Regions from separate parts of the Priestia sp. ABM2_011 genome, predicted to be linked through region 3. Evidence: riboswitches for the same ligand, from Rfam matches in the RefSeq annotation. Region 3 holds a riboswitch; each other region holds the start of a gene.

Region 1 (5,411 bases), 800 kb from region 3:
TAGCTCATCCAGCGTGACAAAACCTTTGTTTTGGTTGGCTTTCCTTGCTCTTGAAAATGCTGAATGGCTGTTTTCATAGCCGTTTCAGTCGCTTCTGTCCCGCTGTTAACAAAAAAGCTCCACTGGAAATGATTGCTGCTTAATTCACATAGTTTCTTAGCTAAGGCTTCCGTCGGATCGCTTGTAAACTGCGACCGATATACAAACGCAACTTTCTGTGCCTGATCCGTCATCGCATCAATAATTTCTTTTACGCCGTGTCCGATACTTGCTGTAACTGCCCCTGACGAAGCATCTATGTACTTTTTTCCATCTTGGTCGTACAAATAAATTCCTTTTCCATATGAAATAACTGGGTAGTCGTCGTCGAGCAGCGGCTTTATAACATGGGTCTTATTCATTTCCGCACTCTCCTTTCAAACACATACTCTTATTAAACTGTATGCTGAAAAGAAGAGTTTCTTGCCAATAAAAAAAGCCCTAGCATATAGCTAGAGCTTTTACATTTATTAAGCCGATTGCGTTACAGATTTATCGATACGCTTTGCTTCTGACTCAGCCACAATAACGGCACACGCAGCGTCCCCCGTAATATTTACAGATGTACGAAGCATATCAAGCAAGCGATCAATCCCGATAATCAATCCGATACCTGCTACAGGCAGGCCAACCGAACTCAATACCATCGCTAGCATAATGAGACCAACTCCCGGCACGCCTGCTGTACCAATACTAGCAAGCACCGCTGTTAATACAACCGTCACAAGAGCACCCAGCGACAGGTCAACGCCGTATACTTGCGCAATAAAAATAGTCGCGACACCTTGCATAATTGCTGTTCCATCCATGTTAATGGTAGCACCTAACGGCTGAACAAAACTGCTGATGGACTCCGGGACACGAAGATTTTTTTGAGCCACATTCATTGAAATCGGAAGCGTTGCACTACTGCTTGATGTACTGAATCCAACTGTCATCGCAGGAGCAAAACCTTTAAAAAATTCAATAGGGTTACGTCTGGCCATAAGAGCGACTGACCCCCCATATGTTACAATCGAATGGATGAACAGTGCGAGCACGACTACAATCATGTAAAGCCCCATCGCTTTAATTGCCTGCCAGCCTTGACTTCCAACCGCTGTTGCAAGAAGCCCAAATGTTCCGTAAGGAGCAAACTTCATCACTAGATTTACAAGGTACATCATCAATTCATTGCCTTGCTCGAGTAAATTATAAAGCCCTTTGGTTTTACTTCCAAGCATCGTAATACCAAAACCGATAAAGATAGAGAAAACGATAAGTTGAAGCATATTCCCTTCAGCCATCGCTTGGATTGGATTGACTGGAATCATATTTAAGAATGTCTCTCCAACCGGCGGTGCTTTTTCAGCTTCAAAAGAAGCGTTTTGTGTATCAAAAGATCCAAATGTTCCTGGTTTAATAACAAACGCTAATAATAAACCAATTACAATAGCAACGGTTGTTGTCACTAGGAAGTACGAAACTGTTTTTGCCCCGATTCTTCCCAGTTTTTTAGGATCTCCTAAACCTGCTACGCCTAACGTGATAGAGAAAAACACAATTGGTACAACAAGCATTTTAATTAAGCTTAAGAAAATTTGCCCAAGCGGCGTAAACAAGTACTTGTCCAGCGGAGCAAAAGCACTTGGAGCAAAAGCATTAATCAACACTCCTACAACAGCACCAGCAATTAGCGCGATAATGATCTTTGTCGATAGCTTCATAGATTTACCTCCCATAAATAAATTATATTAGAATGATTCTAACTACTATACTTATTTTACCATGCATTGAGGGTGATAACACTCAAAATATACAATATATTAAAAATTTTCAGATTAATAGTTTAGGAATATTTTTAGCTATACAAAAAAACATGAGAATATCATGGTTTCATAGACCTGTTATTCCCTCACTGAATGCTTACGGAGTTAGCTGTCGGATTCGGGTACGTGAGTTACCCTACTTGATTCATTCAAGATTCACCCCAAGTACATTACGCACAAATATGGGTCCTCCGTTCTCTTATAAAACAAAAGAGATTAAGCAAATAATTTTCTTTAATATTTTTGCATGATAATAATTGTTACTTTAATTAAAATTCATTTTATGTATTCCTGTCAAGTTTTTATTCAAAAATAATGCATGATTTTATCGTAAAAAGTTGAGAATTGTTATATTTTAAAATATTTACATCATATTTTAATAAACCAAAAACACTTATTTAACAAGACTTACAATCTAATGAATAAAAAATTAATTCAAAAAATAGTTTATAAAGTGAACTTTATTTCCATTAATATCATTCATTAATATGTATAATTATTCTAATATCCATGTACTTTACTGCTTCCATAAATATTTTACTTATCAAAAAAAATAACTCTTTCCAACTGTTGATTTTATCCTTGTACTGCTTGATATACACTCCCTAAAATTTCACTGACTTTATTGATGCGAAGAAATCGACATTATCAATTCCCCTTATTCTACTTAATTCTGCTCAAGATAGAAGTATAGATTTCCTACTATCTTTTAAAAAAGGAGCGGGTAATTATCATATAAAACTATCGGAGTTGGAGCGGTACAAGTTCTTTACTTTTTACTTATTCCCTCTCGTTATTTAACCCATAAAAAAAAGAGGCCGTGACGGCCTCTTTTTTTATACAGTAACAGGTTCAGAACTTGCTTTACGATTCTTTAATTTTTCAACAATGTCACGCGCTACCCACACACCACACGCACTTGCCTGCGCGAGTCCTCGCGTAATACCAGCTCCGTCTCCTCCCACGTATAAACCGGAAATTTCAGTTTCAAACTTATCGTTTAACTTCGGACGGGCGGAGTAAAATTTCGCTTCCACACCGTAAAACAGCGTATGTTCAGATGCTAACCCAGGCGTTACATGATCCAGTGCTTCTGTCATTTCAATTAAGCTTTTCATTGTATTGTATGGAAGCACTAAACCCAAATCACCAGGGACAGCTTCTTTTAACGTTGGTTCTAAAAAGCCTTCTTTAATTCGATTCGCTGTTGAACGGCGCCCCTTTAAAATGTCTCCATACTTTTGAACAACTAAGCCTCCGTTTGACAGCATATTAGCTAATCTTGATACTTCGTGCGCATATTCGTTCGGCTGATCAAATGGATCCGAAAATTTATGAGAAACAAGCAGCGCAAAGTTCGTATTTTGACTTCCAAGCTTCGGATCTTTGTATGCGTGTCCATTTGCTAACATAATCCCTGAATGATTCTCTACTACCACATGCCCTGAAGGATTGCTGCAGAACGTTCTGACTCTTGTACCTACAGACGTATTGTAAATAAATTTCCCTTCGTACAAGTGCTTGTTGATTTCTTCCATAACAACGTTAGATGTTTCTACTCGAACACCGATGTCTACTTGATTGTTAATCATTTTCAAACGGCGTTTTTTTAGTAAGTCGCTCATCCACTTCGAGCCGTCTCGACCTGGTGAAACCACGACTTTATCAGCCGTAATTCTGTCACCATTCTTCAATTCAATACCGCGCACGATATGCTGACCATCTTCTTTTTCTGTTATTAAATCGGCTACTTCCGTTTTATACTGCATATCAATTTTTTCTTTTAAGTATTCATAAATGCTTTTTAAAATTTCTAAATTTTGCTCTGTTCCTAAATGACGCACTTGGGCACGCAATAGCTTTAATCCTGCTGCGTATCCGCGTTTTTCAATTTCACGAACTTTATCAGTTAACGGATCCGTAATCGTATCGGTTGCTCCGTGTTTTAAATTAATTTCATCCACGTATTTAATTAAATCTACCACCTGTGATTCAGACAGATAATCCGTCATCCAGCCTCCAAATTCACTGGTGATATTAAACTTCCCATCTGAATATGCGCCGGCTCCACCGAAACCATTTGTGATAGAACAAGCAGGCAAACAGCCAGCAAACTCTTTTCTGCCAACTGCAGGCGGACATTTTTCAATTTTTTTCTGAAGAATCGGACAATTACGTCGATAGATATCGTGTCCTTTATCGATTAATAAAATAGTTGCTTCCGGTAATTTTAACGTTAGCTCATAGCAAGTAAAAATTCCAGCGGGTCCTGCCCCTACCACAATAACATCATAATTTGAGTTCATTGTACATTCTCCCATCATCTTTTTTCTTTGGGTAAAAGATAAAAGTTATTGACCGAATTTTCTTTTTTTATTATCATTCGGTTATTTTCTAGACATTTGATAATATATCAAAAACAAACCCTTTAGTCAACAATATACACGAACATTAAAATAAAAAATTAAAAAAACATTCGTTTTTATTTTAACCAAACAAAAACCAGCGAACGAATAGCAAGCGCTACGAAATGTTCACTGGTTCTTTAATATACGGAAGAGCAATTTCTACTTTTGTTCCTACTCCTACTTTACTCGCAAATGAAATATGCCCTTGATGCTGTTCGATTATTCGGTAGCTAATCATTAATCCTAGCCCAGTTCCTGTTTGTTTGGTGGAATAAAATGGTTCACCTAGCCGAGCTAAAGATTGCTCATCAATTCCACATCCTTCATCCTCGATAATGACCATGCCGTATTCATTTCTTTTCTCAACGGTAACTTTAACTGTACCTTTGCTCATTGACTCAAGCGCATTTTGAATTAAATTAATAAAAACTTGTTTAAGCGCATTTTCTTCACAAAAGATTGTAATCTCATCACTAATCTCATTAATAATACGACAATTTTTATAATTGGCGTGTGTATCTAATAGTAATGTCACGTGACGTATGATTTGATTGAGACTTTTCGGATGGTATGAATTTTCAATTTTAGGCTTGGCCAGCGTTAAAAATTCTTGAATAATGGATTCGACGCGATTCAATTCTTCAAGCATAATATCATTGTATTCTTCATTATACTGTTTCGATGCTTTTAGCAGCTGAATAAACCCTTTAATCGCCGTCATTGGATTACGGATTTCATGTGCTACTCCTGCCGCTAGCTTGCTCACCATTGTAAGCTTTTCAGATTTGCTTGCCATTTCATCATATTTTTTTCGATCCGTTACGTCGCGAATAATATACTGAATGGCATCCTGTCCTTCAAACTTAATTTTGGTTGCCGAAGATTCAATAATGACGACCCCTTTTTTAGTCAATAGTTTCACATCAACACGTGGCCTCACGGACATTCCATTCATCAGCTGAACCATTCGTTCTTTTACAATTTCTAAATGTTCGGGGTGAATAAAGTGAAGCCAAGGACGCCCGATATACTCTTCTTTTTTCTCGCCGCCAAGAAGTTTAACACCAGCGGGATTCAAATATTGAATTCTGCCTTCTCTCGTTACAATAAATGCATCTTGACTCTGCTGGACAAACTGCTTATATTGCTTCATTTT
Region 2 (5,411 bases), 2.6 Mb from region 3:
AAAATACTCCGCCAACTCATCCATTTCCTGCAGAGATAAATGCTGAACATCCTCTATTGACAGCTGCTTATTTTCTTGTAATTGGGCTGATGCTTTCTCTAGCGTGGCAGACGTATTAGCTAAATACTGGCCTCCATTATCAACATACTTAGCAATTTCATCTAATAATTTTTCTATTTTTTGATGAATGAACTTTGGCGTTACTTTATCTAAAGCTGAAAAAGGCAAGCGAGCCAGCCGCTCCCAGAAAAAAAGTCCTTTTTGGTCTTTCTCCCACTTTTCAATTTTTCGTAATTCTATTCTCAATTGTTCATGCTCTGACATATCCTCACTCTTTTCCTCGATTTATCAGCTCTGTCCTACTTGTTTATTCCGCACATATTTAATGATAAAAAACAACGCAATTAAAACAACAATTCCGATTCCAATAGGCTGCATGTATTGAGAAACAATCGGACCCACCTCTTTCCACTTAGGTCCTAACTTATATCCTAAATATACGTAAATAGCCGTTACTGGAAGCATCGCAACAAATGTGTAAATAGAAAACAGCCATACATTCATTTTTGCCATCCCGCATGGAAAAGAGATAGCCGTACGCACTCCTGGAATAAACCGTCCAAAAAAAGCGACCCCGCTGCCGTACTTATTAAAAAAGCGATCGGCAGCGTCAATTTCTTTTTCTTTCACCAAAAAATATTTTCCATATTTTAAAACTAGCGGTCGTCCACCGTAACGTCCCAGTGCGTAAAGAGTCAACGGTCCACATACACCGCCTACTGTACCTGCAAGGATAGCCAGATACAAGTTCATATCACCTTGGTACACCCAATACCCTACTAAAGGTAAAACAAGCTCTGCGGGGACAAACTCAAACGTTAATGCTAAAATTACGCCAAAATAAGAGAGCTGTTTTAGCGCTTCAATTAAAGAAAGTAAAACCGACTCTAACAAAAATTCTCCTCCTCATGTCATTAAATCTAAGACTGCAAAACTATAATTTAGCCGATTGATAGATAAAAACCAACGCGACATAGTTTTTTCCTTTCCCTCTTTACGTATGACGTACTACAAAAGTTTCAATAAAAAAAGCGCTAGTTTTATCCAGCGCTTTTATAGTTTAAAGTTAATTTGAATAATACCTACTTTACGAAGAGCATCGTATAAAATAACTAAAGCCGGTCCTAAAAACAACCCGACAAAACCTAAAAGTTTAAATCCAATGTACAAACTAACTAGTGCAGCCAAAGGTGAAATACCCATATTTGTAGAAAACACTTTTGGTTCTACTACACGTCTTACTACCGTAATCACTCCAAATAGAATAAATAAGCCGATTGCTAATGAGTCATGCCCTTGCGTAAGAGCAAAAATCCCCCATGGAACGAGCACCGAGCCCGTCCCAAGGATTGGTAAGATATCGACAATTACAATTAATAAACTAAGCAGCGCGGTATACGGAACATCTAATAGCCAAAGCCCTACATAAGCCATTACAAACGTCATGACACTTAAAATAATTTGTGCCTTAATAAAACCAACCCCCGCTTGGATAAGCTGAGTGATGACAACTTGTAGCTTATATTTCGTTTCTTCTGTTAAAAATGACTTAATTTTATTTTTAATAGCAGGCAGCTCAAGGCTGATAAATACAAGCGCTACTAAATAAATAAGAAACTCTAGTAGAAATCCAGGAACAGTAGCAGCAAAGCTAATGATGATTTCCACGGTACTTTTTAATAGAGAATCTAATGAATTTACGGTTTTTTCAAGCGTGCGCTCGATAGAAGAAATCACTTCTGTAGGAAGAGCGTTTGAATAGTATTTCCACTTGATAATAGTTGGATAAATCGCGGTTTCATAGATTTCTTTTACAAATGAAGGCGCTATCTTTGAAAGAGCTACCACTTGCGTAACGATTGTCCGAACAATAAAAAATCCAATAAGTATGAGCGAAACAACATATAAAATGAAGGTCATAAGCACTGCGTAGACTCTCTTCATTTTAAAAGATTGATGCAATTTTTGAACAATACCCTCAAGCGCTAATGCTGTTAATAAAGCAAACACAATCGGTAAACTGTAAGGGATTAACAAACATACGATTACTATCGAGGCAATGACCCATATTCGCTTTTTCCACATACTCTACTATCCCCCAACTAGCTAAGCTATCTCTATATTTATTGATAAAGAAAGGAACCAGTGACTGCTTTTATGTAAGAATAAAATTTGGATATATTTATACCTGATGTTACATATTATAGGGTCAATTTCCATAATAATAAAGGAATTATTATGAAAAAAGCTACTTATTCTAATTTTTTGAATAGAATAAGTAGCTTTTTAATTTATAAATTAGCCGGCTCTCATGACCTCTGTACCTTTTTTAGGGTCAAATTTGCCTTCAGATTTAGACATCACAATTGCTGCTAGTGTGTTTCCTACTAAGTTAACAACCGTACGTGCCATATCCATGATTCTGTCTACTCCCGCAATGAAGGCTAATCCTTCTGCCGGAACGCCGATTGTTCCAAGAGTAGCCAGTAATACAACAAATGATGTTCCTGGCACCGCAGCCATTCCTTTAGATGTAACCATCAATACCAGAATGAGCGTCAGCTGTTGAACGATCGTTAAATCAATACCATACACCTGCGCTAAGAATAACGCTGCAATCGCTTGATAGAGAACAGAACCATCTAGGTTAAATGTATAACCAATTGGTACAACGAACGATACGATAGCTTTTGGACAGCCCATCTTTTCAAGTTTTTCCATAATTCGCGGAAGAACTGTCTCAGAACTAGATGTACTGTATGCTAACAACAGTTCATCTTTCATATAGCGGAATAAGTGGAAAATGTTAATTCCTGCCCATTTCGCAATTCCTCCTAATACAACAAGTAGGAAGAAAATTAACGCTAAGTAAACTAAGATAACAAGCTTTCCTAATGAAAGAAGTGACTCTAAACCGAATTTCGAAACTGTTACACCAATTAAAGCAAATACTCCAATCGGAGCCACTTTCATTACTAGGTTTACCACGTGAAACATTGCGTGAGAAACGCCGTCAAAGAATTGAACAACAGGCTTTCCTCTTTCTCCAATTGCCGCTACTCCAAGTGCGAACAATACTGTAAAGAAGATAATTGCTAGCATGTCCCCTTCAACAATTGACTGGAAAAAGTTTGTCGGAACAATGTGTAAGAACGTTTCAGCCACTGACTTTCCTTCTTGCTGTTCGGATGTTTCAACGTATTGTGAAATATCACTCTTCTGTGCTGAATGAATGTCTACACCTTGTCCAGGATGAAAAATATTAGCAATCAATACACCGATTACAATTGCGAAAGTTGTAATAATTTCAAAATAGAGAATGGTTTTAACGCCAAGCTTTCCGACCTGTTTACCGCTACCTGCTCCTGCAACTCCAACGACTAAACTTGAGATAACAATTGGAATAACAATCATCTTAATCAATCTTAAGAACAAGTCTCCCAGCGGCTGCAGGTATGTTACTACACGCGGATCGTTAAACCAAATTACTCCTACAAGAACACCGAGGATTAAACCGGTAAAAATCTGCGTAGCCAAACCAAAACGAATTTTTTTCATAGATGTACCTCCCCAAAGATGTATGACATTTGTATATACTTTTCTGAAAAAACAAAAAAAGACTATTCTTAAGAAAGAACAGCCTTTTACTTACGCTATTTTGGGCTCTTTCTCTCAATAAAGCAAACGAGGTTAACTGTCGGATTCGGAATTGAGAGTTTCCTACCTTTTGTAAGGATTCACCCCAAGGCAGCTTTACTGCCGATAATGATTCCCCCGCTCTATACGATTAAGCTTATTATTCAATTTTTATAAAATTAAAACGATCTATACGTTGTCATACGTTTTTTACAGTCAATAAAACTAAACAGAAGTCTTACTTTTACTTAACTTTATACTGCACAAATATTAATTTACTATTTTTCGACACGTTTTGTCAATACCCATGTTTATAAAACGCTTTCAAAAGACAATAATATATATTTATGCAAAAAAGCTATTGCAATGTTGCAATAGCTTTTTCTTGCTTTTTAAGTCTTTATCAGAAGTTTAAATGGCTATAAAATACGCTTATTTATTTTATAAAAATACAAAATATAGAATAGCCGCTAAAATAATTCGATAAATGGCAAACGGAACTAATTTAATGCGGTTGATTAATTTTAAGAAAAAGCGAATCGATATAAGCGCAAAAATAAAGGCGCTGATAAAACCAGCAATAAAAAACGGTAGTGCATCTGATGTGAAATACTGCCAGTTTTTAACCAATGAAAGTCCACTTGCTCCTGCCATAATTGGCACTGCCATAATAAATGTAAAATCTGCGGCTGCCTTATGGCTCATTCCAAGAAGAACCCCTCCTGAAATCGTTGAGCCTGAACGAGAAAAACCTGGCCAAAGAGCAATACATTGAAACAGTCCTATACCTAGTGCTTGTCCATAAGACATTTGGTCCACCGTCTCTACACGCGGACGTTTAGGTCCAAACAAATCTGCTAGAATCATTAATACAGCTCCGACCACTAAGCCAATTAGCACCGTATTTAAAGAAAACAAATGTTCATCAATGTAATCATCAAACAAAAGTCCTAACACTCCTGCGGGTAACAAACCAACAATTACCTGCATTAAATTTAAGCGATTTGTCGGTCCAATTGCAGCAGCTGGTTTTTTTCCCAATCCTAATAAATTAATAAAACGATCTTTAAAAATAACAACTACTGCTAAAATCGACCCTAGCTGAATAACAATCTTAAATGTATTAGCTACTGGAGATGAAAATAATTCTTTTGAATTTAACCACAGGTCATCCACAATAATCATATGCCCAGTTGACGAAACGGGAGCAAACTCTGTTAAACCTTCTACAATCCCTAAAATGATTGCTACAATAATTTCCCACATAAAGCTATGTACCTTGCCTTTCTTTCAAATTAATAAGCTTATCGCTTCGTTTTACATGCTCAACTATTTTCCTATTTTGACACTTGCTTTTTTATCATAATTGTTAAAACTATGAAATACAATGTGTATTTGCAAAAAGATAAGAATCTTTAATAATTTGTAATAAAAAGCTTACATGCTACAACCAAAAAACACGATATCAGCTTTTATTTATTTTAAAAAGCAGTCACTATGTTCAGTATAAATTCTGGTCCCTTAGCTAAAAATGAATCATCTAGACTATTTTTCTTTAGTGTGAAAAAATGACTAAATCATTATGTTTTTTCCATCCCCCTTTACTGTCATCTATCATTTTAATCCAATAGGGCTGACTTATACGACATATCCCCTAAGTAATTTGAAACTTTTTTCTCTCTTTTCTCGTATATAGTAGTATCTTTTTTAGGAGG
Region 3 (5,411 bases):
TTGGATAAAATCAACCACCGAGCGTCCTTCTGGTGTTTCGTCGTAAAGAGAAGAAACAAACGCCCATTTGTACAGTTCACGTTCGTCTACGCCTTCTACAGTCGTTAACTGATGAGCCATTCGGTTTCCAAACGTAATGGTGCCGGTTTTATCTAAAATAATTGTATTGATGTCACCAGCTGCTTCTACTGCTTTTCCTGACATAGCAATCACGTTAAACTGCGTGACTCGATCCATTCCAGCAATTCCAATGGCCGATAATAATCCTCCAATCGTCGTAGGAATAAGGCAGACGAGCAGTGAAATTAAAATAGCCGTGTCGAGTTGAAAATGTAAATAGTTTGTAAAGACAGGAAGCGTCACAACAACTAGTAAAAAAATAATCGTCAAACTTGTCAAAACCGTGTTTAGCGCAATTTCATTTGGCGTTTTTTGACGCTCTGCTCCTTCAACAAGCGAAATCATTTTATCTAAAAACGATTCACCTTGCTCACACGTAATTTTAATTGTAATTTCATCGCTGACAACTCTTGTACCTCCAGTTACAGAGTTAAAATCCCCGCCTGCTTCTTTCATAACAGGTGCCGATTCACCCGTAATAGCCGATTCATCAACAGACGCCAGTCCTTTAATAATTTCTCCATCTCCAGGAATCATTTCGCCTTGTGAAACGACGACGATATCTCCTTTTTTTAGTTGCGATGCCGAAACTTGTATCATTTGCCCGTTTTGAAGCTGATTAGCTGTAATATCGCCTTTAGATTGCTTTAATGAGTTTGCCTGTGCTTTTCCTCGACCTTCTGCTAATGCTTCTGCAAAATTAGCAAAAACAATGGTAAAAAATAACACGAGAGATACGGCAACATTAAATCCTGTGCTTACTGTACTTTCTCCGAAAAGGTCCGGAACAACGGCTAAAAAAAGCGTAATTATAAACCCGATTTCTACTACGAACATGATAGGGTTTTTTATCATCGTTCTTGGGCTGAGCTTGATAAAAGCCTGCTTTACTGATTGAATAAAAATCGATGAAGCTTGTGTATCTACAGAACCTTGAATATGACTGTTGCGATCCAATTCAATATTGTTTGCAAAATTCCGTTTATTCATTATGATCCTCCGCTTTCTTGATTACAGTGTTAAATACTCAGCAACCGGCCCAAGCACAAGCACTGGGAAAAATGTAAGTGCTCCTACAATAACGGTAGTTCCAATTAAAATGCCGCTAAATAAAGACGTATCTGTTTTAAATGTCCCAGGTGTTTGGGGAACAAGCTGTTTGGATGCTAGTGAGCTCGATACCGCCAGCATCGTAATTAGTCCGAAGTAACGTCCAATATACATAACGATTCCCGTTGAAATGTTCCAAAACGGCGTTGCATCACCGAGTCCTTCAAAGCCGGATCCATTGTTTGCTGCTGACGACGTAAATTCATACAGTGCCTGACTTAACCCGTGAAAGCCTGGATTTGATATACCTTCTATTCCTAAATGAGTGGTAAGTGCTACAGCTGTTCCTCCTAAAATTAGCAGCGGCTGCAAAATAAGCGTCACGGCGATTAGCTTCATTTCTTTTCCTTCAATTTTTTTACCTACGTATTCTGGTGTTCTTCCAACCATTAAACCTGATAAAAATACGGCGATAATGACGTACATCATGACATTCATAAATCCTGCTCCGACACCGCCGAATACGGTATTTAACATCATATTTCCAAGCGTTAACAACCCGGTAAGAGGCGTAAGAGTATCGTGCATGGTGTTGACTGCACCTGTTTCACTTGCTGTCGTCACGATGGCGTAAAGCGTCGACATGCCGACACCAAAACGGACTTCTTTCCCTTCCATATAACCGTTCGCTTCGTTCAAATGAAAAGAATCAAGTCTTGGATTGCCGCCCCACTCTGTTACGAACGCTGTGCTTAAAATAACGATAAACAGCATACTCATCGCTACAAACAAGATGCGGCCTTGCTTACGCTGTCCGATCATTTTTCCGTATGTGAAAGGAAGTGCTGTTGGCAATAAAAGCATAAGGACGATTTGTAATACATTGCTCAACGCGTTAGGATTTTCAAATGGATGAGCTGAATTGACACCAAAAAATCCCCCTCCGTTGTTTCCTAGCTCTTTAATTGAAAGAAAAGAAGCAACTGGTCCCCTTGCTATTTGCTGTGTTGCCCCTTCTATTGTATGGGCAGTCACCGTTCCGCTTAACGTTTGAGGGACACCTAAAAACATAAATAAAATGCCTGTTATAAAAGCGATAGGAAGTAAAATACGCGTAATTGACTTTACAAAATCAACAAAAAAGTTTCCCATTTCTTTCCCTGCCAGCCCACGAATAAAAGCGATTGCTACTGCAAGTGCCGTTGCTGGTGCAGCAAACATCATAAATACAATGGCGGCCATCTGCGAGAAATAGGACAAACCTGATTCGCCGCTGTAGTGCTGCAAGTTCGTATTTGTCATAAAACTAATGGCCGTGTTAAAAGCAAGTGCCGGATCCATTCCTTTGATGTGGCTTGGGTTAAACGGCAGTACCCCTTGAAACCGGAAGATAAGGTACACCACAAAAATCATAAACGTATTCGCCAAAACAAGAGTAAATGCATATTGCTTCCACGTCTGATTAAGCCCTTTAATTCCTGCTGCTTTAAACATCACCGTTTCTATCTTTCCTATCAAGCTAGTGTTTTTATCGTTTGAAAACACATTCGCTATATAAATACCTACGGGCTTTGCAATAAGCGCTACAAAAACAAGCAGCAGCGCAACTGATAGTAGAAAAATCCCCACTTTTTATTCCTCCGCTTATTAAAATTGTTCTGGATTTAACAGTACATATACTAAATAAATTAAAACGAGAACTGAAATACCTAACAAAATGAACGACACTTTCACTTCTCCTCTCTTTCATCTACTACATGAGACGACCAGCAAATAATTCCGTACATAGCAGCTGTTAATATGGCAAGCGTTGCAAGCATGATCATATCCAAGTTGCTCCCTCCTAACTGTTTCCTAACAAAAATGATAGCTTCTAAGTTTAGTGACGGTTTCTTTTCATAAAGCATCACGTCCAAAAAAGCTAACCGTGAGACGTGATGCTGATTTTTCCCACTAAAAAACCGCAGAAGAGAGTTCTCTTCCGCGGTTTAATGCACGACAAATAAGCCGTGATTCACACGAATTTTTTACTCCCAAAACGCTTACGGAGTTAGCTGTCGGATTCGGGTTATGGAAGTAACCCTACTCAGTTAAGAGATTCACCCCTAGTACATACGTACAAAATATTGGGTCCCCCGCTCATAATTGATTAAGCGTATATTTGTTATTTAATTTTTAGACTTAATAATAGTTTTTACTGCTGCGTTTAAAACTTTGATTAGCTAACGTAGACAAATAGCGGTTTGCTAGATCAAAAGATTGCTGGTCGCACATGGCCCGATATTCAATCATTTGAATCATTTGCTTAGATAAATGCATCCTGACGCTCCTTTCACCTATATTTTGAAAGGAGCGTACTATCCGCTGTTATAGAAAACGACCACGATTACACCATCCTCTCTCTTAACGCTTACGAAGTTAGCTGACGGGTTCGGGTCAAGAAAGTAACCCTACTCAATTAAGAGATTCACCCCTGATAATTGGGTCCTCCGCTCTTTCCTTCTCTTTCAGAAAAGACTCAGCGTTTCACAGTGGAACGTTTCATGAGAGTAATCTTACTCCTGTTAAAATTTACTGTCAACAACATTTTTTGAAATTTTAAAAGCTTTATTTTTCTATATTTATTCATTATTTTAAAATAATAATTTCAGAAGAAAAAAAGCGTTCTTATCGAGGAGATAAGAACGCTTTTTTTAGCTCATTTTCTCAATTTCATTTACAAGAATTGAAATAGCATCCGTTTTTGTTGCTTCACGCATTGTACGCTTCATTGTACTTGCCTGCTGCTGAAGCTCACTTACTTCACGTAAAAACAATTCTTTTGTTAACTGTTCTTCTTCTACAACCATACAGTAGCCTTTTTTCTTAAAAGATTGTGCATTTAAAATTTGATCTCCGCGACTCTGTGCTTTTGATAAAGGAATAATCATCATCGGTTTATGAAGAGCTAAAAACTCAAAAATGGCATTGGATCCACCGCGTGTAATCACATAATCAGTTGCCGCTAGAACATCAGGAAGTTGTTCGTTTACGTATTCTAACTGACGGTATCCTGACTCTTTTTCAAGGCTTGTATCAATATTGCCTTTTCCGCAAAGGTGTACAATTTGGAATTTCTTTTGCAGTTCAGGCAAAGACTCTCGAACGATTTCATTAATACGGCGTGCTCCTAAACTTCCGCCCATAATCGTTAAAATGGGGCGCTTATCATAAAAGCGTAGCCAGCTTTCCCCGTTCGCTGCGCTTCCGCTAAATAGCTCTTTTCGAATAGGTGAACCAACAACCTGCACTTTTTCTTTTGGAAAGTAGTTTGCGGCTTCATCAAAAGAAGTAAAAATTTTAGTGGCAAATTTCTGCGCAATTTTATTTGCCAGTCCCGGTGTTAAATCACTTTCATGAATGAACACGGGAATGTTTAAAGATTTAGCAGCCATTACCACAGGAACTGTGACGAAACCGCCTTTTGAAAAAACAAGAGAAGGCTTTAGTTTTTTCAGCACGCGACGTGCATCGCCAACCCCTTTTGCTACTCGAAATACATCTTTTACATTTTCCATATCTACATATCGACGCAGCTTCCCGCTTGAAATCGCATGATATGGAACGTTTAATTTTGTAATTAATTCTTTCTCAATACCATTGTGAGAACCGACATAATGGATATCCCATTTTTCACTGTCTAATTCTTTCATGATGGCAATGTTTGGCGTTACGTGCCCCGCTGTTCCGCCTCCGGTAAAAACGATAACTTGCTTACTCATTTTTTCTTCCTCTCTTTGCATCACTTAATCGATCTGTTTTGACATCAATTTTTATCTAATCTTTTTAGCATGCAATCTGACATGTAAAACGATGGTTTTATTATAGCATTTTTCTTTTTACATATGTATGATAAGGCGTATAAAAGCATGCTATACTTTTCATAAGGAGTGATGATAATGAACAAATCTGTACCTGCAGTAAAAGGTGACACAGTGGATTCCGAAACGCGCTGTACGCACTATCATACGGATAAAGATATTATCGCAATAAAATTTTATTGCTGTCATACATATTATCCATGCTATCAATGTCATAACGCACATGCGGATCACGACATTAAAAGATGGCCAACATCTATGTTTAATGAAAAAGCTATTCTTTGCGGAGTATGTAAACATGAGCTCTCAATTAATGAATATTTAACCTGTAACTCGACTTGCCCTCACTGTCGTTCTTCTTTTAATCCCGGATGCAGCCTG
Region 4 (5,411 bases), 670 kb from region 3:
TGCAACAAAACAAGATCAGCTAGGCCTAACAAGCGATACGTCTGAAGGAGTTGTCGTAACGACGGTTGAACCGTTCTCTTCTGCTTCTGATGCTGGTTTACAATCAAAAGACGTGATTGTTGCCATCGATGGAAATGAAGTCAAAACATCCAGTGATTTACGTCAATATCTATACACAAAACGCAAAGTAGGAGACACGGTAAAATTAGACGTGTACCGAAATGGAAAAAAACAAACTATTTCTCTGAAGCTTTCAGAGCAGCAGGATAACAATGGATGAGTTCAGCACCGTTAAAGCTGCTGCTAGCAGTATTAACAGCGTTCGGATTTTTAACAGGCTGCGGAGGGAAGCATTCAAAAACGATGTTTCCTTCTGTAGAAATTAGTCAGCTATCTTCTGCCAAAGAAGTGGCAGCGTATGAAGGAGGAAAGGTGACAGGAGCTGAATTCAATCGTTTTTTAGCAGTTGAAGGGTTCTTAAATCCCGATGCGCCGCTAAATGATACAAGCTACCGCAAAGAGTTGTTGCGGCAGCTTGTCATGCAAAAAATCTTAATTTCGCATCTAAAGACAAGTGACAGGGTACAGAAAAAAGTCGAGGATATGTGGAAACAAATCAAACGTTCATATGACGAAGATACAAGAAAACAAGGCTATGAAGTCTTGCATATTCGTTCTAGCGATGTAACTAAACAGCTAATAAATCAGTTTAAATTAGAAGAATATTTCCGTAAACAAATTACGTCTGATGAACTAGACGCTTACTATACACGTATTGAGAACGATGTAACGAGCGTATCTTTTTCGCAGCTAACTTTTACAACTTTACATGATGCCGAGACCGTTGCGGCTGAGCTGCAAAAAGGAACATCGCTTCAAGACGTTCAAAAAAAATATGCTGATGTCCAGACCATCAGCAAAATAGAGAATGATGATAATCTAAAGCTTTCGAATCTATCTCCCTCTTTTATAGATGTTTTAAAAAAACAGCACATCGGAGAGTGTAGTAAGCCCATTAAAATGGGTAAAGTCTATTATATTCTTATTTTAAAACAAAAAGATAAAAAAACGGAATCAGAAGTCAAAGAAGAAATGATGAAAGAACTTGTTTTGAATCATATCAACCGGTATATCCAGGATCAACTGCCAAGGTTTCACGTGACTTTCAGCCTTAGGTAGTTCCCTTTTATATAGATTGATTGTTTTCAAAAAACAAGCAGGTAAAAGAGCTTTCTATTAATAGAGAGCTCTTTTACATTTTTAAGTAGACAGAAATGTCGGTACCTGATAGAATGAAGTTGTAAAACTTTCATTATTCGGAAAATTTATACCCTCCAGCTTTGGAGGGTTATTTTTTATGCTTTTGGACGAATAAAAGAGGCTAGGACAGAAGTAGTTTAGTGGAAAGAAGATCCGAACGATGAATCGTTCGGATCTTTTCGTTAGTACGGTGAACGTATGTTTCAATCACTTTTCATCTTTTAAATGACTCAATAATGCAGAAGACATCTCCACGTGAGAAAGGGCGATGTGTGAAATCGTTTTGGCATAAGGTGTAATTTCGTTAATAAATTGCTCGAGTACGTGCAGGTGAGGAAGCTGAAGCTTTGTAATGAAGCAAGCCTGTCCGGCGATGCGTTCACAGAATAAAGCATAGGGATACTGAGAAATAAATCTTTTAAAACGCTCGTGCTCTCCGTTTTTCATGGTTACTTCAATAAAACACGAGACGGGCAACTGCAGCTTTTCATAATCAATATCGATTGTATATCCTTTTATAATACCAAAGCTCTCTAGCTGTCTTACTCGCTCTGCCACTGAAGGAGGAGACAGGTTAATTTGTTTTCCTAGCTCTCTTAAGGAAAGACGGCTGTTTTGCTGCAGTGCCTGCAAAATCGATAAATCAATTTCATCAATTTTCAATTGAAAACCTTCTTTCATATTAATGTTTTATTTGATTAGTAATAGCAGATAATATGTTTTATTTGTTATCTGAAATCTCCATTTTTCTTACTATAATAATTAAAAAGGAGTGAGTAAAAAATGGCAAGAGTTTTGTTAACAAACGAAGAGGGAACAAATTTTGAAAAAGCACTGAATTTAATTCCAGATGTAAAAAGGTTGTATGATGAGCTATACGACAAGCTTTGGAACAGTGATATAGTAAAAAGAGAGACTAAGGAAAAAATCAGGCTTTATCTAGCAGGTGTTAACGGCTGTGAGACGTGTATGAGCATGTCATATGTAGGCGATAAGACGCTTAATCAAAAAGTGTTAAGAGAAAAAGAGCTGGAAGAAAAAGATCGACTGCTGTTTCGATTTATAGATGTATACCGAGTGCGTCCAAGGGATTTGACGGATGCTGATATGGATCAATTAAAGAAATTTTACAGTGATACGCAGCTATTAGAGCTTTTGGCTGTTATTAATTTGTTTGATCAATTTCACAAACTGATTGTCAGTTTAGATTTATATGATTTTTGCAGTTTGCAGCGCAAGTGATGTCTTCCCTAAAAATATCTTGACAGACAAAATCCACAGGAGTAAGATAGCTTTCGTGAAGTGAAACGTATCATGAATCGAATCGATTATTCTAAAAAATAGATCATAGACATTTGAATAAAAATCGCTTAATCCATTACGGAGCGGAGGACCCATTATTTACGCACATATTGTGCTCCGGGGTGAATCCTTAAAAAGGTAGGGTTACTCTTAAAACCCGAACCCGACAGCTAACTTCGCAAGCGTTTTGAGGGGGAAGAGTGTGAAAAAACACAGGAGCCTTCCTGTGTTTTTTTGCGCTTTTTTTAAGAAAAACATGTAATTTTTTAGAAAAAGTATAAGCTAAGAGAACACACAGCAGTTGAAGAAAGGAATAAATACATTATGAAAAAACAGTTTGCTGTATTGGGATTAGGTCGTTTTGGAGGCAGTTTGGTTGAAGAGTTTGCTAATTTGGATGTGGATGTGCTCGCTATTGACCGCAATCAGGAGGTAGTAAAGAAATATAGCAACTCAGCTACATATGTCGTGCAAGCGAACGCAATTGATGAAGCTAGCTTAAAAGGGCTAGGCATTCGTAACGTTGATCATGCTCTTATTTCGTTTGGAGACGATATCGAAGCAAGCGTGCTTGCAACGATGCTTTTAAAAGATATGGGCGTTAAGCAAGTATGGGTAAAAGCGGTGAATATGTATCATCAAAAAGTGCTGGAGAAAATAGGAGCGGACAAAGTCATTCATCCTGAGCGCGATATTGCGAAGCGGATTGCTCATCACGTGGTGTCAGAAAAAATTATTGACTATATTGAACTGTCTAAAGACTATAGTATTGTTGAAATTGTCGCTTCTAAGAAACTTCATAATAAAACGCTGTTTGATTTAAATATTCGTGCAAAGTACGGCTGTAATATTATCGGTTTTCAGCGAAAAGACGGGGAAATGGTGATTTCGCCTACGGCGCATGAAACAATTGAACAAGGAGATATGCTGATTGTTATCGGACATAATCGCGATTTAAACCGTTTTGAAGAAGAAGGAGTTTAACTTATGAAAAAAAAAATTGTTAGGCTTACGCCGCCGCAGCTGCTTGTCTCCATTTTTGGCGGAGGAATTATTATTGGTGCTCTTTTATTAATGATGCCTTTTTCTACTACTGAGCCAATCCGGTGGGTAGACGCCCTTTTTACATCTACTTCCGCTATGACAGTGACCGGCTTAGCCGTCGTAGATACAGGTACGCGTTTTACCGTCATCGGTCAAACGATTATTATGCTGTTAATTCAAATAGGCGGTCTTGGCATTATGTCATTTGCCGTGCTGATTTTTATGATGCTAGGTAAAAAAATTGGATTTAAAGAGCGTATGCTCGTTCAGCAGGCATTAAATCAAACGAGCGTCGGCGGAGTTGTCCTGCTAGTTAAAAGGCTGTTTATCTTTTCATTTTTAATTGAGTTTGTTGCACTTATCTTTTTAGCGATACGCTGGGTTCCGGAATTCGGATGGTCTAAGGGGCTATTCTTTAGCTTGTTTCATTCAATTTCAGCTTTTAATAACGCAGGGTTCGGACTATTATCTGACAGCTTAGTTCAGTATGTAGGAGATCCTATTATTAACATAACGATTTCCTTTTTGTTTATTATTGGTGGGTTAGGATTTACCGTTCTTGCTGATATGTGGGTAAAAAAATCGTATAAAAAACTAACGCTGCATTCAAAAATTATGATTATCAGCACGTTTGCCATTAACATGATTGCCATGCTTTTTATTTTTTTCTTAGAGTACGGCAATTCACATACACTTGGAAGTTTGTCATTAGGAGACAAAGTGTGGGCGTCTTATTTTCAAGCGGTAACAACACGCACAGCAGGTTTTAATAGTATCGATATAGGAAGTCTACATGATTCCACCATATTTTTAATGGTTATGTTAATGTTCATAGGTGCAGGGAGTGCGTCAACAGGAGGAGGTATTAAACTAACAACGTTTGTGGTGATTGTCTTTTCTGTATGGGCATTTTTACGAAGCAGGGAAGATATTGTGCTGTTAAAGAGACGGCTTCTTCCTCTTCATGTGTTTAAGGCACTAGCCATTACGATGATTTCGATTATGTTTGTGTTTGGGGCCATTTTTCTATTAAATATCTCAGAAAACCTGCCGTTTATAAAAATTATGTTTGAAGTGGTTTCTGCGTTTGGAACAGTGGGGTTATCGATGGGAGCAACTCCTGAGCTTTCATACTTTGGACGCGTGATTATTATCTTTATCATGTTTTTAGGAAAAGTGGGGCCATTAACCCTTGCGTTTTCATTATCTAAGCAAAAGCGTGAAGCCGTTCGCTATCCAAACGAAGATATAATGCTAGGATAGAAAAATCGCCTTCGATGAGGCGATTTTTTTATATTATTTATACGTTCAAGACATATAAGAGGTTACGCACAAAACAGTTGCGATGAATAAAAAGAAGGCAAAAACAAGAACAATGGGCAATTTGGAATGTCGGCGCATTAAAGCCCCTCCTTTTTTATAGTAAAAAAATCTCTTACTATATATAACGAAAGAAACAAAAATATGATTCACTTTTTTTGGCGAAATTTGAAGGTTTTTCTCATTGGAAAAATCCGCACCCCTGTCCTAAACATTTTGCCAAGCTGTTGCATACACTAAAAGCAGATAACAGGAAGTGAGGGATGGTACGTGGGAAAACAAAATTTTGCGTTAATCGTTGTGTTATTTGTTTTACTTGTTATTGTAGGTGCGTCTGGCTTTCGCTTTTAAACGTTAACTTTATTTGCGCATAGTCCCCTTCAAAAAAGGCATACTAGGCGGAAGTAAAAACCAAAAATTTCTTCAATATTGCCGAACAATGAGTTCCTCTACTCATTCATCTAATCGGTATGTAGCCATGCGAA

Evidence for each region. A riboswitch is a leader RNA that binds a small molecule or an ion and turns the genes downstream of it on or off. The one in region 3 is predicted to bind cyclic di-AMP.
Region 1: linked by a shared signal. The riboswitch ahead of ACXAE4_RS07740 (dicarboxylate/amino acid:cation symporter) and the one ahead of kdpF (K(+)-transporting ATPase subunit F) in region 3 are both predicted to bind cyclic di-AMP.
Region 2: linked by a shared signal. The riboswitch ahead of ACXAE4_RS25560 (cation:dicarboxylate symporter family transporter) and the one ahead of kdpF (K(+)-transporting ATPase subunit F) in region 3 are both predicted to bind cyclic di-AMP.
Region 4: linked by a shared signal. The riboswitch ahead of ACXAE4_RS08440 (potassium channel family protein) and the one ahead of kdpF (K(+)-transporting ATPase subunit F) in region 3 are both predicted to bind cyclic di-AMP.

Annotation. Positions count from the first base shown of each region.
Region 1 is NZ_JBSWUB010000001.1:1,476,359-1,481,769, reverse strand. It holds gene ACXAE4_RS07745 (aspartate aminotransferase family protein) at 1-401, opposite strand, end outside; gene ACXAE4_RS07740 (dicarboxylate/amino acid:cation symporter) at 510-1,745, opposite strand; cyclic di-AMP (ydaO/yuaA leader) riboswitch at 1,926-2,080, opposite strand; gene ACXAE4_RS07735 (NAD(P)/FAD-dependent oxidoreductase) at 2,684-4,153, opposite strand; gene ACXAE4_RS07730 (ATP-binding protein) at 4,371-5,411, opposite strand, start outside.
Region 2 is NZ_JBSWUB010000001.1:4,860,976-4,866,386, forward strand. It holds gene ACXAE4_RS25545 (EcsC family protein) at 1-324, opposite strand, end outside; gene ACXAE4_RS25550 (DedA family protein) at 349-954, opposite strand; gene ytvI (sporulation integral membrane protein YtvI) at 1,114-2,145, opposite strand; gene ACXAE4_RS25560 (cation:dicarboxylate symporter family transporter) at 2,359-3,618, opposite strand; cyclic di-AMP (ydaO/yuaA leader) riboswitch at 3,725-3,864, opposite strand; gene ACXAE4_RS25565 (undecaprenyl-diphosphate phosphatase) at 4,138-4,962, opposite strand.
Region 3 is NZ_JBSWUB010000001.1:2,276,623-2,282,033, reverse strand. It holds gene kdpB (potassium-transporting ATPase subunit KdpB) at 1-1,110, opposite strand, end outside; gene kdpA (potassium-transporting ATPase subunit KdpA) at 1,132-2,793, opposite strand; gene kdpF (K(+)-transporting ATPase subunit F) at 2,818-2,898, opposite strand; cyclic di-AMP (ydaO/yuaA leader) riboswitch at 3,196-3,336, opposite strand; gene ACXAE4_RS12400 (hypothetical protein) at 3,352-3,489, opposite strand; cyclic di-AMP (ydaO/yuaA leader) riboswitch at 3,562-3,704, opposite strand; gene ACXAE4_RS12395 (undecaprenyldiphospho-muramoylpentapeptide beta-N-acetylglucosaminyltransferase) at 3,864-4,931, opposite strand; gene ACXAE4_RS12390 (CHY zinc finger protein) at 5,109-5,411, shown strand, end outside.
Region 4 is NZ_JBSWUB010000001.1:1,609,645-1,615,055, forward strand. It holds gene ACXAE4_RS08420 (S1C family serine protease) at 1-280, shown strand, start outside; gene ACXAE4_RS08425 (peptidyl-prolyl cis-trans isomerase) at 277-1,179, shown strand; gene ACXAE4_RS08430 (Lrp/AsnC family transcriptional regulator) at 1,468-1,923, opposite strand; gene ACXAE4_RS08435 (carboxymuconolactone decarboxylase family protein) at 2,044-2,502, shown strand; cyclic di-AMP (ydaO/yuaA leader) riboswitch at 2,618-2,762, shown strand; gene ACXAE4_RS08440 (potassium channel family protein) at 2,887-3,546, shown strand; gene ACXAE4_RS08445 (TrkH family potassium uptake protein) at 3,550-4,869, shown strand; gene ACXAE4_RS08450 (YjcZ family sporulation protein) at 5,197-5,277, shown strand.